3 regions of the Paracoccus sp. TRP genome follow, and region 1 is predicted to be linked to each of the others. Evidence: riboswitches for the same ligand, from Rfam matches in the RefSeq annotation. Region 1 holds a riboswitch; each other region holds the start of a gene.
The links. A riboswitch is a leader RNA that binds a small molecule or an ion and turns the genes downstream of it on or off. The one in region 1 is predicted to bind cobalamin.
Positions count from the first base shown of each region.

Region 2: another riboswitch for cobalamin. It lies ahead of PARACOCCUSGL_RS0104225 (DUF1636 domain-containing protein); the one in region 1 lies ahead of PARACOCCUSGL_RS0111180 (TonB-dependent siderophore receptor).
Region 3: another riboswitch for cobalamin. It lies ahead of PARACOCCUSGL_RS0104195 (CbtB domain-containing protein); the one in region 1 lies ahead of PARACOCCUSGL_RS0111180 (TonB-dependent siderophore receptor).

Region 1 covers NZ_AEPN01000018.1:44,017-48,314, forward strand. The annotation lists gene nrdF (class 1b ribonucleoside-diphosphate reductase subunit beta) at 1-961, shown strand, start outside; gene PARACOCCUSGL_RS0111175 (bile acid:sodium symporter family protein) at 970-1,929, opposite strand; cobalamin riboswitch at 2,087-2,303, shown strand; gene PARACOCCUSGL_RS0111180 (TonB-dependent siderophore receptor) at 2,438-4,298, shown strand, end outside.
Region 2 covers NZ_AEPN01000004.1:150,414-154,711, forward strand. The annotation lists gene bluB (5,6-dimethylbenzimidazole synthase) at 1-203, shown strand, start outside; gene PARACOCCUSGL_RS0104215 (DUF1801 domain-containing protein) at 208-624, opposite strand; gene cobO (cob(I)yrinic acid a,c-diamide adenosyltransferase) at 629-1,240, opposite strand; cobalamin riboswitch at 1,278-1,483, shown strand; gene PARACOCCUSGL_RS0104225 (DUF1636 domain-containing protein) at 1,562-1,915, shown strand; gene cobW (cobalamin biosynthesis protein CobW) at 1,919-2,953, shown strand; gene cobN (cobaltochelatase subunit CobN) at 2,968-4,298, shown strand, end outside.
Region 3 covers NZ_AEPN01000004.1:145,977-150,274, forward strand. The annotation lists gene PARACOCCUSGL_RS0104180 (hypothetical protein) at 1-497, opposite strand, end outside; gene leuD (3-isopropylmalate dehydratase small subunit) at 589-1,194, shown strand; gene PARACOCCUSGL_RS0104190 (endonuclease/exonuclease/phosphatase family protein) at 1,185-2,237, shown strand; cobalamin riboswitch at 2,293-2,501, shown strand; gene PARACOCCUSGL_RS0104195 (CbtB domain-containing protein) at 2,538-2,717, shown strand; gene PARACOCCUSGL_RS0104200 (CbtA family protein) at 2,719-3,417, shown strand; gene PARACOCCUSGL_RS0104205 (hypothetical protein) at 3,484-4,017, shown strand; gene bluB (5,6-dimethylbenzimidazole synthase) at 4,017-4,298, shown strand, end outside.

The DNA.
Region 1 (4,298 bases):
AGCGCCGCGCCTGCCTTTGCGGGCGATCAACTGGAACCGGCTGGAGGACGAGAAGGATCTGGAGGTCTGGAACCGTCTTACGGTGAATTTCTGGCTGCCTGAAAAAGTGCCGCTGTCAAACGACGTGCAAAGCTGGGCAACGCTGCGGCCCGAAGAGCGCGAACTGACCATTCGCGTCTTTACCGGGCTGACGCTTCTGGACACGATCCAGAACTCGGTCGGCGCGCCGGCGATGATGCCCGACGCCCTGACCCCCCATGAAGAGGCGGTGCTGTCGAATATCTCTTTCATGGAGGCGGTACACGCGCGCAGCTATTCTTCGATCTTTTCGACGCTCTGCCTGACGCCAGAGGTGGATGCAGCCTTTCGCTGGGCTGAGGAAAACCCGCATCTGCAGCAAAAGGCGCGGCTGGTGGTCGATGAGTACCAGGCCGGTTCCTCGCCACTGAAGCGCAAGATCGCCAGTGTCTTTCTGGAGAGCTTTCTGTTCTATTCCGGCTTTTACCTGCCGATGTATTGGTCAAGCCGCGCCAAGCTGACCAATACCGCCGACCTGATCCGGCTGATCATCCGCGACGAGGCCGTGCATGGCTATTACATCGGTTACAAATATCAGCGCGGTCTTGAACGGCTGGACGAGGGTGAGCGCGCCGCGCTTAAGGATTTCGCCTTTTCGCTGATGTTCGACCTGTATGACATCGAGGCGAAATATACCGCCGAGCTTTATGACGGCATCGGTCTGACCGAGGATGTCAAAGCCTTCCTGCATTACAATGCCAACAAGGCGTTACAAAACCTTGGCTATGAGGCTCTGTTCCCGCCCCAGGCCTGTGAGGTGAACCCGGCGATCCTTGCCGCCCTGTCGCCCGATAGCGAAAACCATGATTTCTTTAGCGGATCGGGGTCAAGCTATGTGATCGGCAAGGCTGTCGCCACTGAGGATGAGGACTGGGATTTCTGATCCCGGCCCTATCCGTGCGCCCGTCTTTGCGCGATGGCCGAGCAGACGAGCAGTTGCGTCATGTGATAGATCATCACCGGCAGCACGGTAGCCCCCACCGCTGCTGCCGGAAAGATTGCCGTGGCGATGGGCAACCCGCTTGCCAGGCTTTTGGTCGAACCACAAAAGAACAGCACGGCCTGATCTTGGGGTGGTAGGCGGAAGAGCCGTCCCGCACCCGCCATGATCCCCATGGCCAGCGCCAAAAGCAGCGCCGTGACCAGAAAACACAGGATCAGCCCCGGAGCGGGGATCGCCGACCAGATCCCCGCGACCGTTCCTGCGCCAAAGGCTGAATAGACGATCAGCAGGATCGAGCCCCGGTCGACCACCATGGTCAGTAACCGGTGACGCCGAACAAAACCTCCGATCCAGCGGCGGGTAAGTTGCCCTATAGCAAAAGGCAGCAGGATCTGGACCGCGACTTTCTGGATCGCGTCGAGGCTTGCGCCTCCGCCTTCCTGATGCAGAAGATGGGTGACGAGCAGCGGGGTCAGCACCACGCCTACAAGGTTCGACAGAGAAGCCGCGCAGATCGCCGCCGGCACATTGCCATTGGCAATCGAGGTGAAGGCGATCGAGCTTTGTACCGTCGAGGGCAGCACGGCAAGAAACATCAGGCCCATGGTCAGTTCAGGCCCCAGCACCTGGCCAAACAGTGCCGCCAGCCCGAGCCCGAGCAACGGAAACAGCACATAGGTCGCGGCAAAGGTCAGTCCCTGCAGGCGCAGGTTCAGCAGCCCTGCCTTGACCGATGCCGGATCCAACCGCGCTCCGTACAGAAAGAAGAGCAGCGTTACAGCCCAGAAGGTCGCCCCTGACAGCAGATCCGCCGCCATGCCGCGCGCAGGCAGGAACAAGCCCAGCAACACCATGCCAAGCAAGAGCAGCATGTAGGTGTCGATGCCGATCCGTTTCAATGCGTTCATCCCTGACCTCCTGACGCGGATGCCCCCTGTCTCATACAGATCGGCGGCGGGCACAAGGCGGGGATCACGGATCATGCCGTTGCGCCCTGAACGCAGGGGCAGCATACCGCCAGGGGCTGTTGCCGCGATGGCGCTTGACAGCTGATGCTGCTGTGCGGCAATGCAAAGCCGCTACGGTTCCGGCGCTTCAGCCGGATGAAAAGGGAACGCCGGTACGCCTTATGGTCCGCGAAGGACCGGGGCAAGTCCGGGGCTGCCCCCGCAACTGTATGCGGAGAGCGATGGTCGATGATGCCACTGGGATAAAACCCGGGAAGGCCGGCCCGAGCAATGATCCGCAAGCCAGGAGACCTGCCGCAGCGATCACCCATTTCCGGCGCGGGGTGCGCCAGGAAAGCGGCCATCCCGCAGAGGTGACATTCACCATCCCGCAGGCTCTGCCCAGAGCCTTTACGGGATATTCTGCAATTCGCGGGTCAGTGACCCGCACTGGAAAGGCCAGGTCGGAATGTTCAGAACCACCGTTTCCCTTATCGCCATTACCGCCGCGCTGCTGCCTGTGATCGTGAGCGCCGAGGAGGTCCCCGAAACCGTGATCCTTGATCAGGTCGTATTGTCGGGCGGCCTCTCTCCGGTCGTCGAAAGCGCCTATGGCCGCGCCTATACCGTCCTGACCGCCGAAGATCTGCAACAGCGCCGCGTCACCACTGTTCAGGACGCGCTGCGCACCGTCCCCGGCCTGTCTGTCACCTCGACCGGAGAGTCGCTGACCAGTATCCGTATTCGCGGCGGTGAGACCAACCATGTCTTGGTGCTGATCGACGGGGTCGAGGCCAACTCTCCCGGTAGCGGGGATTATACCTTCAGCGGAATGCTTGCCGAGGATATCGAGCGCATCGAGGTGCTGCGCGGGCCACAATCGACCATCCACGGCGCCAATGCCGCATCGGGCGTGATCTCGATCACCACCCGCCAGGCCCGCACCCCCGGCCTTCATTATGGCGGAACGGTCGAGGTCGGCGGGCTCGGGACCCGCACGGCCAGTGCCTATGTGCAGGCGCGGGGTGAGCGCGGCGGCATCAGCCTGTCGGCGGTGTCACGGCGCAGCGATGGCGAGGATACATCCCGCACCCCGGGCGGGGATACCGACTTCAACGACCACGACACACTGGGCCTGACCGGCTCGTACGAATTGACCGATGGGATAAGCGCGGGCTTTACCCTGCGCCGCCGCTGGCAGGAATATGGCTATGACGGGACGAGCTGGACCGCCGTAGACTCTCCCGATGATTATGTGATTGATACGCCCTTTACCGCCAAACGCAACGAAACCTATGGTTCGCTCTGGTTAGAGGCAGAGGCGCTGGAGGGGCGGTTTCTGCACCGCTTCGTTCTGTCCGGCTCGAACCAGACGGCAGATCATTTCAACGCAGGTGTCCCGGATTACGACGATGCCTCGCGGCTGCGGGATATCAAATATACCGGCAGTTGGGCACTGGACGGCGGCCATGTCCGCGATGCACAGCAAAAACTAAGCGTGGCGCTGCAAGCAAAGCGCGAGACTTACGAAACTTCGAACGCTTACGGGGCGAACCGTTACGAGCGCGACAGCAAATCGGTGGCGCTGGAATATCAGGGCCAGTTCGACAACGGCCTTGGCATTCAAGCCGGGCTACGCCGCAGTTTCAACGACGTTTTCCGCGATGCCACCACCTGGAGCATCGCCGGCGCCTGGGCCCTGCCCGACCGCGACTTGAGGCTGCGCGCAGCAGCGGGCAAGGCAACCGTCAACCCGACCATGTTTGAACTTTATGGCTATACCTCAGGCACCTATCGGGGCAATCCGGACCTACGCCCCGAGACCAGCCACAGCTATGAACTGGGCGTGGACTGGACCTTTGCCGAGGGGCGGGCAAATCTGGGCGCGACACTTTTTACCAGCAAGGTCGAGGATATGATCACCGGCGCTGGCACCACCTCACAAAACATCTCTGGCACCAGCACCCGCAAGGGATTCGAGCTTGAGCTCGACTATGATGCCACCGACTGGCTGCGTCTGGGCGCAACCTATACCTATATGGACGCCCGGACCGAGGACGGAAAGCCGGTTCCCCGTCAGCCGCGCCATCAGCTGGGTCTGCGCGCCACGGCCGATTTTGCACAGGGTCGAGGCTCGGTTACCGCCGATCTGCGCTATGTTGCGGACAATTATGGGCAGGAATGGTTCAACACCGTATGGCCCGCAATTCCCGCCACGACCAAGCTGCCCGACTTTGTGACCGTGAACCTTGCTGCGCAATATGATCTGACCGACAATCTGCGCCTGACCGGACGGGTGGTGAATCTCTTTGACGAAGATTACTCAGAGG
Region 2 (4,298 bases), on a different contig from region 1:
TGGCGGCACGGGCGCGCAATCTGGGGATGGGGATGGTCTCGATCATCGACCCCCGGCGGATCACCGCGCTTTTGCAGGTGTCGCCTGAATGGGAGTTCTCGGCCCTTCTCTGCCTCGGCTGGCCTGAGTTTGAGGATGACACGCCATTGCTGCATCGCAGGGGCTGGCAGGAAAATACCGCCCCCGAATGGCAGCGGCGCTAGGGCCTTACATCTTCAGCCCCGGCAGACGGCTGGCCTGCAGCACCCAATCGGCGAATTGCTTTTCGTCGAACGGGCCTTCGGGAATATGGACATAGCGCACGTCGGGCTGTTTCGAGGCGACAGGCGGCAGCGGATCCAGCTCTGCGCCGCGAAAAAAGCCGACTTTGATATATTTAGTCATGCAGTGAAAGCTGAGGAACCAGACCCCTTCCTCGACCCCGTAAAAAGGCGAATTCCACTTTACCGCCTTTTTCACACCCGGCACGGTGCGGGTGACGATCTGATCCAGCTTTTCGCCAACCTGATGCTTCCATCCCGGCAGCGCGTCGATATAGGCGCGAACGGGGGCTTCGCCATATCCCTTTGGGATCTGCGGATTGCCGCCTGAAAGCAGTTTTGGCTTGTCCTGCGGTTCGGTCATCGTCCTAGAACTCTACCCCCGGCTGGGCCTTGATACCGTCGCGGAACGGATGCTTGACCTGTTCCATCTCTGTTACAAGATCGGCAAGCTCGATCAGTTCCGGCCTGGCGTTGCGCCCGGTCAGCACGACATGGGTCATCGGCTGGTTTTTGCTGCGCAGAAAGACCAGCACCTCGTCCAGATCCAGATAATCATAGCGCAGGGCGATGTTGATCTCATCAAGCAGTACCATACGGATACGGGGATCGCGGATCAGCTCTTTGGCCTTTTCCCAGCCGGCGCGGGCGGCGGCGATGTCACGCTCACGGTCCTGCGTTTCCCAGGTAAACCCCTCGCCCATGGCATAAAACTGGCACAGATCGCCGAAATGTCCGGTCAAAACCCGACGCTCGCCCGTGTCCCATGAGCCCTTGATGAACTGCACCACGGCGCAGGGCATCTCATGGGCGATGCAGCGCAGGATCATGCCAAACCCGGACGAGGACTTGCCCTTGCCCTTGCCGGTATGGACGATGATCAGTCCCTTTTCGCCCTGCTTTCCAGCCATCATCCGGTCACGCGCAGCTTTGATCCTGGCCATCTTCTCGGCATGGCGAAGGTTGTCTTCGGTCGGCATCGGGCACTCCTTTGCTTGACAAGTCGGGACCGGGCGCGCACAGACAAGGGGCGCTGGTTCCTGTCCTACGACAGGCTAAGAGGGAATGCGACAGGCAACCGCCTGGAAGCAGCCGCCCCCGCGACCGTGACCGGAAAGGTCGCCCATAAGCCACTGGCCAAAAGCCGGGAAGGCGGGACGACCGTGGGCCCCACAGGCCCGAATCCGCAAGCCGGGAGACCTGCCCGCGCAAAGGATTGACCGGCGGACGGGGTGTTCCTGCTGGGGCTTGGGGCATATGTCGCGCCCCCGCGCCCTGCCGCCATAACGGATGAAGGGCGCATGACAGTCACCTTGCATGTCTGCATCACATGCCGCGCCGGCCTGCCCGTCCCCGACGGCGAGCCCGTGCCCGGCCTGCGTCTGCTGCAGGCGCTGACCGCCGAGACCCTGCCCCAAGGCGTGCGTATCGTTCCCGTCGAATGCCTGTCGGCCTGCGCCAATGGCGCGGCGATCGCGCTGTCGGGCCCGGGCCGGTGGACCTATGTCTATGGCAGCATGTCGGCTGATGACGCCCCCGAGATCATGCAGGGCGCCGCCGCCTATGCCGACGCATCTGACGGCATCGTCCCCTGGCGCGAACGCGTCACGATTTTCCGCAAGCGCAGCCTCGCGCGCATTCCTCCGATTGGGTAGCACATGACCGACCTGACCAAGACCCCAGTGACTGTCATCACCGGCTTTCTGGGCGCCGGCAAGACCACGCTGATCCGCCACCTGATGCAGAACCCGCAGGGCAAGCGGCTGGCAGTTCTGGTCAACGAATTCGGCACAATGGGCGTGGACGGAGAGATCCTGAAATCCTGCGCAGACGAAAACTGCCCGGCCGAAAACATCATGGAGCTGTCGAACGGCTGCATCTGTTGCACCGTCGCCGATGACTTCATCCCGACGCTTGAACGGCTGATGGCAATGCCGGTCAGGCCCGACCACATCCTGATCGAGACCTCGGGCCTTGCCCTGCCGAAACCGCTGCTTAAGGCGTTCGACTGGCCGGCGATCCGTTCGCGCATCACCGTGGACGGGGTGATTGCACTGGCCGATGCCGAGGCGGTTGCGGCAGGCCGTTTTGCCCCCGACGTGGCGGCAGTCGAGGCCCAGCGCGCCGCTGATGACAGCCTTGACCACGAAACGCCGCTTTCCGAGGTGTTCGAGGACCAGATCGCCTGTGCCGATATCGTCCTGCTCTCCAAGGCTGATCTGGCGGGCGAACAGGGGCTGGCCGCCGCCCGCGCGGTCATCGAGGCCGAGGCCCCGCGCAAGCTGCCGATCCTGCCGCTGGTTGACGGGGTGATCGACCCGCGCGTCATCCTGGGCCTCAATGCCGCGGCCGAGGATGACCTTGCCGCCCGCCCCAGCCATCATGACGGGGCCGAGGATCATGAGCATGACGATTTCGACTCGGTGGTGATCGAACTGGCCGAGATCGCGGACCCCGCTGATCTGGCCACCCGCATCGAACGGCTGGCGCGGGAACAGAACATCCTGCGGGTCAAAGGCCATGTCGCCGTCCTGGGCAAGCCCATGCGGTTGCTGGTGCAGGCGGTGGGTGAAAGGGTGCGCCACCAATACGACCGGCCCTGGGGCGATGCCCCCCGCAACTCGCGCCTCGTCGTCATTGCCGAGCATGACGATATCGACGAGGCCGCGATCAGGGCGGTTCTGGCCGCATAAGCGCCGAATAAGCCATGCATGTCGTCTTTCGCGAAAGCCGTGGGCTGGAAGAAACCGAGGTTCCGACCGACCCCGGCCAAAGCCCCGCCGAGCTGATCGCACTGTCCTATTCGGACAGCGATCTCGGCGCTTTCGCTGCAGGCTGGCACCGTGCGTCAGGGGGGCTGCCCTCGCTGCGGCTGTGCAATCTATCGGCGCTGCGGCACCCGGTTTCGGTCGATCAGTACTGCGAGACGACGCTTGCCGGGGCGCGGGCGATTCTGGTGCGGCTGATCGGGGGTGAACCCTATTGGTCCTATGGAGTCGCCAGCCTTCAGGATCTGGCGCGCAGACGGGGTATCGCGCTGGCCTTTCTGCCCGCCGACGGGCGGCCTGACCCGACGCTTGACCGTTATTCGACGCTGCCGTTGCCGGTGCTGCGCCGGCTGACCACGCTATGCGATCAGGGCGGCGCGGTCGCCGCGCAGATGGCCTTGGCAGAGCTGGCGCATGCTGCGGGCCTGCACACCGCGCCGGTTCAGGGCGAGGCTGCGATCCCCGAGTTCGGATTTTACGACCCCGATCACGGCGTTATTCAGCGGCCAAAGCCCGGGCTGCTCGTCAGCTTTTACCGCAGCTATCTGACCTCTGCCGATCTGGCGCCAGTCGATGCGATGATCCGCGCCCTGCGCGCCGCGGGACTGGACGCAACCGGAGTATTCGCGCCCTCGCTCAAGGCACCGGGCTTTGCAGAATGGCTGGCGCCACATCTGCCGGGGGTTGCGGCGGTGGTAAACCTGACCGCCTTTTCTGCCCGTGACGATGCTGGCGCGACGCCCTTTGACGGGGCCGACGGCCCGGTCTTTCAGGTGGCGCTTTCCACTGCCCCGCGCGAGCTATGGGCCGCAGAAGAACGCGGCCTTTCCGCCGCAGATCTGGCGATGCACGTGGTCCTGCCCGAGGTTGATGGCCGCATTTTTCTGGGCGCGATCAGCTTCAAACAGGCGCAAGAGCGCGACCCGGATCTGCAATTTTCTCGCATGATCCACGTCCCGGATGATCAGCGCATCAATGCGGCGGCGGCACGGGTGCGGGCTTGGCTGAACCTGCCCGCAAAACGCCGCGCAGTGGTGCTGTCGACCTATCCCGGCAAGATCTATCAGCTGGCCCATGCGGTTGGGCTTGACGCCCTTGCATCAGCCGGGGCGATGCTTGGCATTCCACATGACGATCTGGGCCGCAGGCTTAAGGCCGGCCGTCTGCACTGGCCGCAGGCGGATTACCTTGCCACGCTGGCCCGCCTGCCGGCGCGTCTGCGTGACGACCTTGCCGCCGCATGGGGCGCGCCTCCCGCTGATGGCTTTCA
Region 3 (4,298 bases), on a different contig from region 1:
TCCGCAAAATCGGCACTGATCAGCCTGTCCACATGATGAAAGCCAGCCGCGCGCACCAGCACAAAGCAGCACAGCACCGCCAGACCCAGCAGGGCCAGGCGGTTGTGGCTCATGTGTCCGCGCAAGGCTTTCGTCGCCCAGATCAGCGCCAGAACGGCCCCCAGAACCAGCCCGGCGATAAAGGCCAGCTGCACGATATAGCGGCTGTCATACCAGCCCTGCGCCCGCGCCACGCACCGCCCCGCAGCGGTCAGCGCAGTTTGCAGATCCAGCTGTTTGTTCAGGGCCAGAAAGGCCATCAACCCGGCAATGACCAGCCACAATTTGCGTGCGGCACCCGCCGGACGACGGCGCAGTACCAGCACCGCCAGCCACAGGCAGACAAGATAGGACAGAACCGTCAGCCAACCGGCGAACCCGGGGTCCCCGATCTTTGGGGTCCAGTCGCGGGCGATGCAGGCACGCAGGTCGTGAAAGCTCGAAAATCCAAAAAACATCTGAAGGACCCGTTTCGTCGTGGTGCTATGCGCCCAGCCGGCTTGGGTTAACGGGGACGCACTCCCCCAGTCAATTCGCGAGGATCAACACATGGACAAGTTCACCACCCTGACCGGCATCGCGGCCCCCATGCCGCTGGTCAATATCGACACCGACATGATCATCCCCAAACAGTTCCTCAAGACGATCCATCGTTCGGGTCTGGGCAAGAACCTGTTTGACGAGATGCGCTACAATCCCGACGGCACCGAGATCGCCGATTTCGTGCTGAACCAGCCCGCCTATCGCAGCGCGGAAATCATCGTCGCCGGGGATAACTTTGGCTGCGGCTCGTCGCGCGAGCATGCGCCCTGGGCACTGCTGGACTTTGGCATCCGCGCGGTCATCTCGACCAGCTTTGCCGACATCTTTTACAATAACTGCTTCAAGAACGGCATCCTGCCCATCGTCATGCCGCAAGAGGCGGTGGACGTGCTGATGGAGGACGCCCGCAAAGGCGCCAACGCCCGCATGACCATCGACCTTGAAAACCAGACCGTCACCACTTCGGACGGGCAAAGCTTTGGCTTCGACATCGACCCCTTCCGCAAACATTGCCTGCTGAACGGGCTGGACGATATCGGCCTGACCATGGAAAAGTCCGCGTCGATCGACACGTTCGAGGCGCAGATGCAACAGAGCCGGCCTTGGGTCTGAATGCTTTCGCCGGGCTGGCGCTGATCCTCGCGCTGGCCCAGGGCACTCTGGCAGAGCCTTTGCGGATCGCCACCTATAGCCCCGGCCTGTCACGCGACGGGCCGGGGTTATTGCTGCGCGATCTGACCCGCAAGGACAGCCAGATTGACGCCGTAATCCGCGTCATCGCCGGGACACGGCCCGATATCCTTTTGCTGACCGATTTCGACTGGGACTACGACAGCAAGGCGTTGGATGCATTTGCCGCAAGGCTGGCCAAGGCGGGGCTGGATTATCCCCACCGTTTTGCAGCACGCCCAAATTCCGGCATGGCGACCGGGCTGGATCTGAACGCCGACGGACGGCTTGGCACAGCAGATGATGCGCAGGGGTTTGGCAATTTCACCGGTCAGGGCGGTATGGCGATCCTGTCACGCCACCCGATAGGCTCAGTCCGGGATTACAGTGGTTTCCTGTGGCGCGATCTGCCCGGCAACCTGATGCCGCCCCTGCCGCCCGAGGTCGAGGCGGCGCGGCGCCTGTCCTCGACCGCGCATTGGGATGCTGAAATCACCATTGCGGGTCAGCCGCTGCACCTGCTGGCTATGTCAGCAACCCCTCCGGTCTTTGACGGCCCCGAAGATTTGAACGGGCGGCGCAATCACGACGAACTGGCCTTCTGGCTGCACCATCTGCCCAAAGGTCCCTTCGTGCTTGCCGGAAATCTGAACCTTGATCCGATGGACGGCGACGGCCGACCCGAGGCTTTGGCCCGGATCATGGCCCATGTCACCGACCCCCTGCCCCGCAGCACCGGAGGGACGGCGGCCAGGGGGGGCGTGAACGACAACCATAAGGGCGACCCCGCGCTGGATACCGGCGACTGGCGCGACGACCGTCCGCCGGGCAACCTGCGCGTCGATTACGTCCTGCCCGCCAAGGGGTTAGAGGTGCTGGGCTCTGGCGTCTTCTGGCCTGCCGAGGGGCCACTGGCCGAGGCCGCGCTGAAAGCCTCGGCGCATCGGCTGGTCTGGGTCGATGTGGATTGGCCACCCGCGCCCTGACCGGCCTGCGACGAGACGGCACCCGATTCCGCTTGCCGCCGGCGCGATCTCGCAGCTAACATGCCCACGTATCGGTGCCCCTTGATCGGGGCCCAAAAGGGAATGCGGTGCGGCCCGGAACATCCGGTGCCAAATCCGCAGCCGCCCCCGCGACTGTGAGCGGAGAGCGGACGCCCATCACGCCACTGGCCCGTCATGGCCGGGAAGGCGGGCGTCAGCTGTGACCCGCAAGCCAGGAGACCTGCCGGTGCATGAAACCGTAACGTCGTCGGGTTGGACGACTACAGGAAAGGGTCAAGAATGACCGCAAAGACCATGACGACCAGCAGCGCCGCAGGCGCGCGCTCGGTCCTGCTTCCCGCCATTGCAGCGTTTGCCATCGGCTTTGGGCTGATCTTTGTGTCGGGGCTGGTGCAGGCCGAAACCCTGCATGATGCCGCGCATGACACGCGTCACGCAGTCGGCTTCCCCTGCCACTGAGATGTTTTCGCGCATAGTGACCAGCGGATTGATCGCTGGCGCTGCAGCAGGGCTGATTGCCGCCCTGTTGCAGCTTTGGTTCGTGCAGCCGGTTCTGCTGCATGCCGAACTGTATGAATCGGGCCAACTGACCCATTTCGGGGCCGAGACCGTCAGCGCCCATCAGGACCTCGGTCCGTTTGAATGGAGCCGCAACATGCTGTCGGTTCTATTCACCATGATGGTCTATGCAGGCTACGGGCTGATGCTGGTGGCACTGATGGCGGTGACCGAGGTGCAGGGAAATACGGTATCAGCCCGGCAGGGGCTGCTGTGGGGGCTTGCAGGTTTTGTCACCATGCAGCTTGCCCCGGCCTTTGGCCTTGCACCCGAGGTGCCGGGCGTTGCCGCCGCTGATGTGCAGCTTCGCGCAATCTGGTGGCTTGGCACGGCGGTTGCGACCGGGCTTGCCCTGTGGCTGATCGTCTTTGGCAAAGGCTGGGCGGCATGGGGCGCGGCAATCATCCTGATCATCGCGCCGCATCTGATCGGAGCACCGCAGCCCGACAGTTACGCCGGCCCCGTCCCGCCCGAACTGGCAGCCGAATTCGCCGGCCGCTCGCTAGGCGTAGGCGCCATGGCATGGACCCTGCTTGGGCTGCTTTCGGGCTGGCTCTGGCAGCGCGAGGCGCAGGGCGCCCCAGTGCCACAGGCGGCCTGATCGGGAATGAAGCATTCGCAGCCGGGCGGCCATCGTCCGGCTGTTCCTATGAACAAGGATAGTGACATGGATCGCTCGATCCCGATGCTGCTGATCGGTCTGATCTTCGGCGGCGGCATGGGCTTTGTCATCGCCGCCGCGAATGGCGTCACGCTGGACGGCCACGACCACGGTGCCAATGGCCATGGCGCACAGACCGGGACGCATCACCACGGCACGGCCATCGACCTGCCCGCTGGCAGCGCAACTGCCTCGGCACGGCTTGAACCCGACAGCGTCAACGGCTGGAACCTGTTCGTGCAGGCGCAGGGCTTTTGCTTTGCACCCGAACATGCAGGTCTGGCCCACCGCGCGGGTGAAGGTCACGCCCATCTTTACCTGAACGGCACCAAGATCGCCCGTCTTTATGGCCCCGCCCATCACCTTGGGTCGCTGGCGCCCGGCGATCAGCTGCGGGTCGAACTGAATGCCAACGATCACAGCCCCCTGACCGTCGGCGGCCAGCCGCTTGCTATCGAACTGACAGTCCCCGAACGCCCGGTCGCCATCCGCGCCGGGGCCGAGGGCCTGCCCGACAACGCAATCTGCGCTACACCGTGATGGAGTTCGGCCCCGAAGATCGCGCCACGCTGGACCGCATCCTGCGCTGGCGCCGCGATATACGCCATTTCCGCCCCGATCCTGTGCCCGAACCCCTGCTGGATGAGCTGCGTGCCGCGATGGAGCTTGCGCCATCCGTCGGCAACTCTCGTCCCTGGCGGGTGGTTCGCGTCGAAACCCCGGCTCTGCGCGACCGGATCCGGGCCGAGTTCCAACGCTGCAATACCGAGGCCGCCAGCCACTATAGGGGCCAGCAGCGACAGGAATATGATGCATTGAAA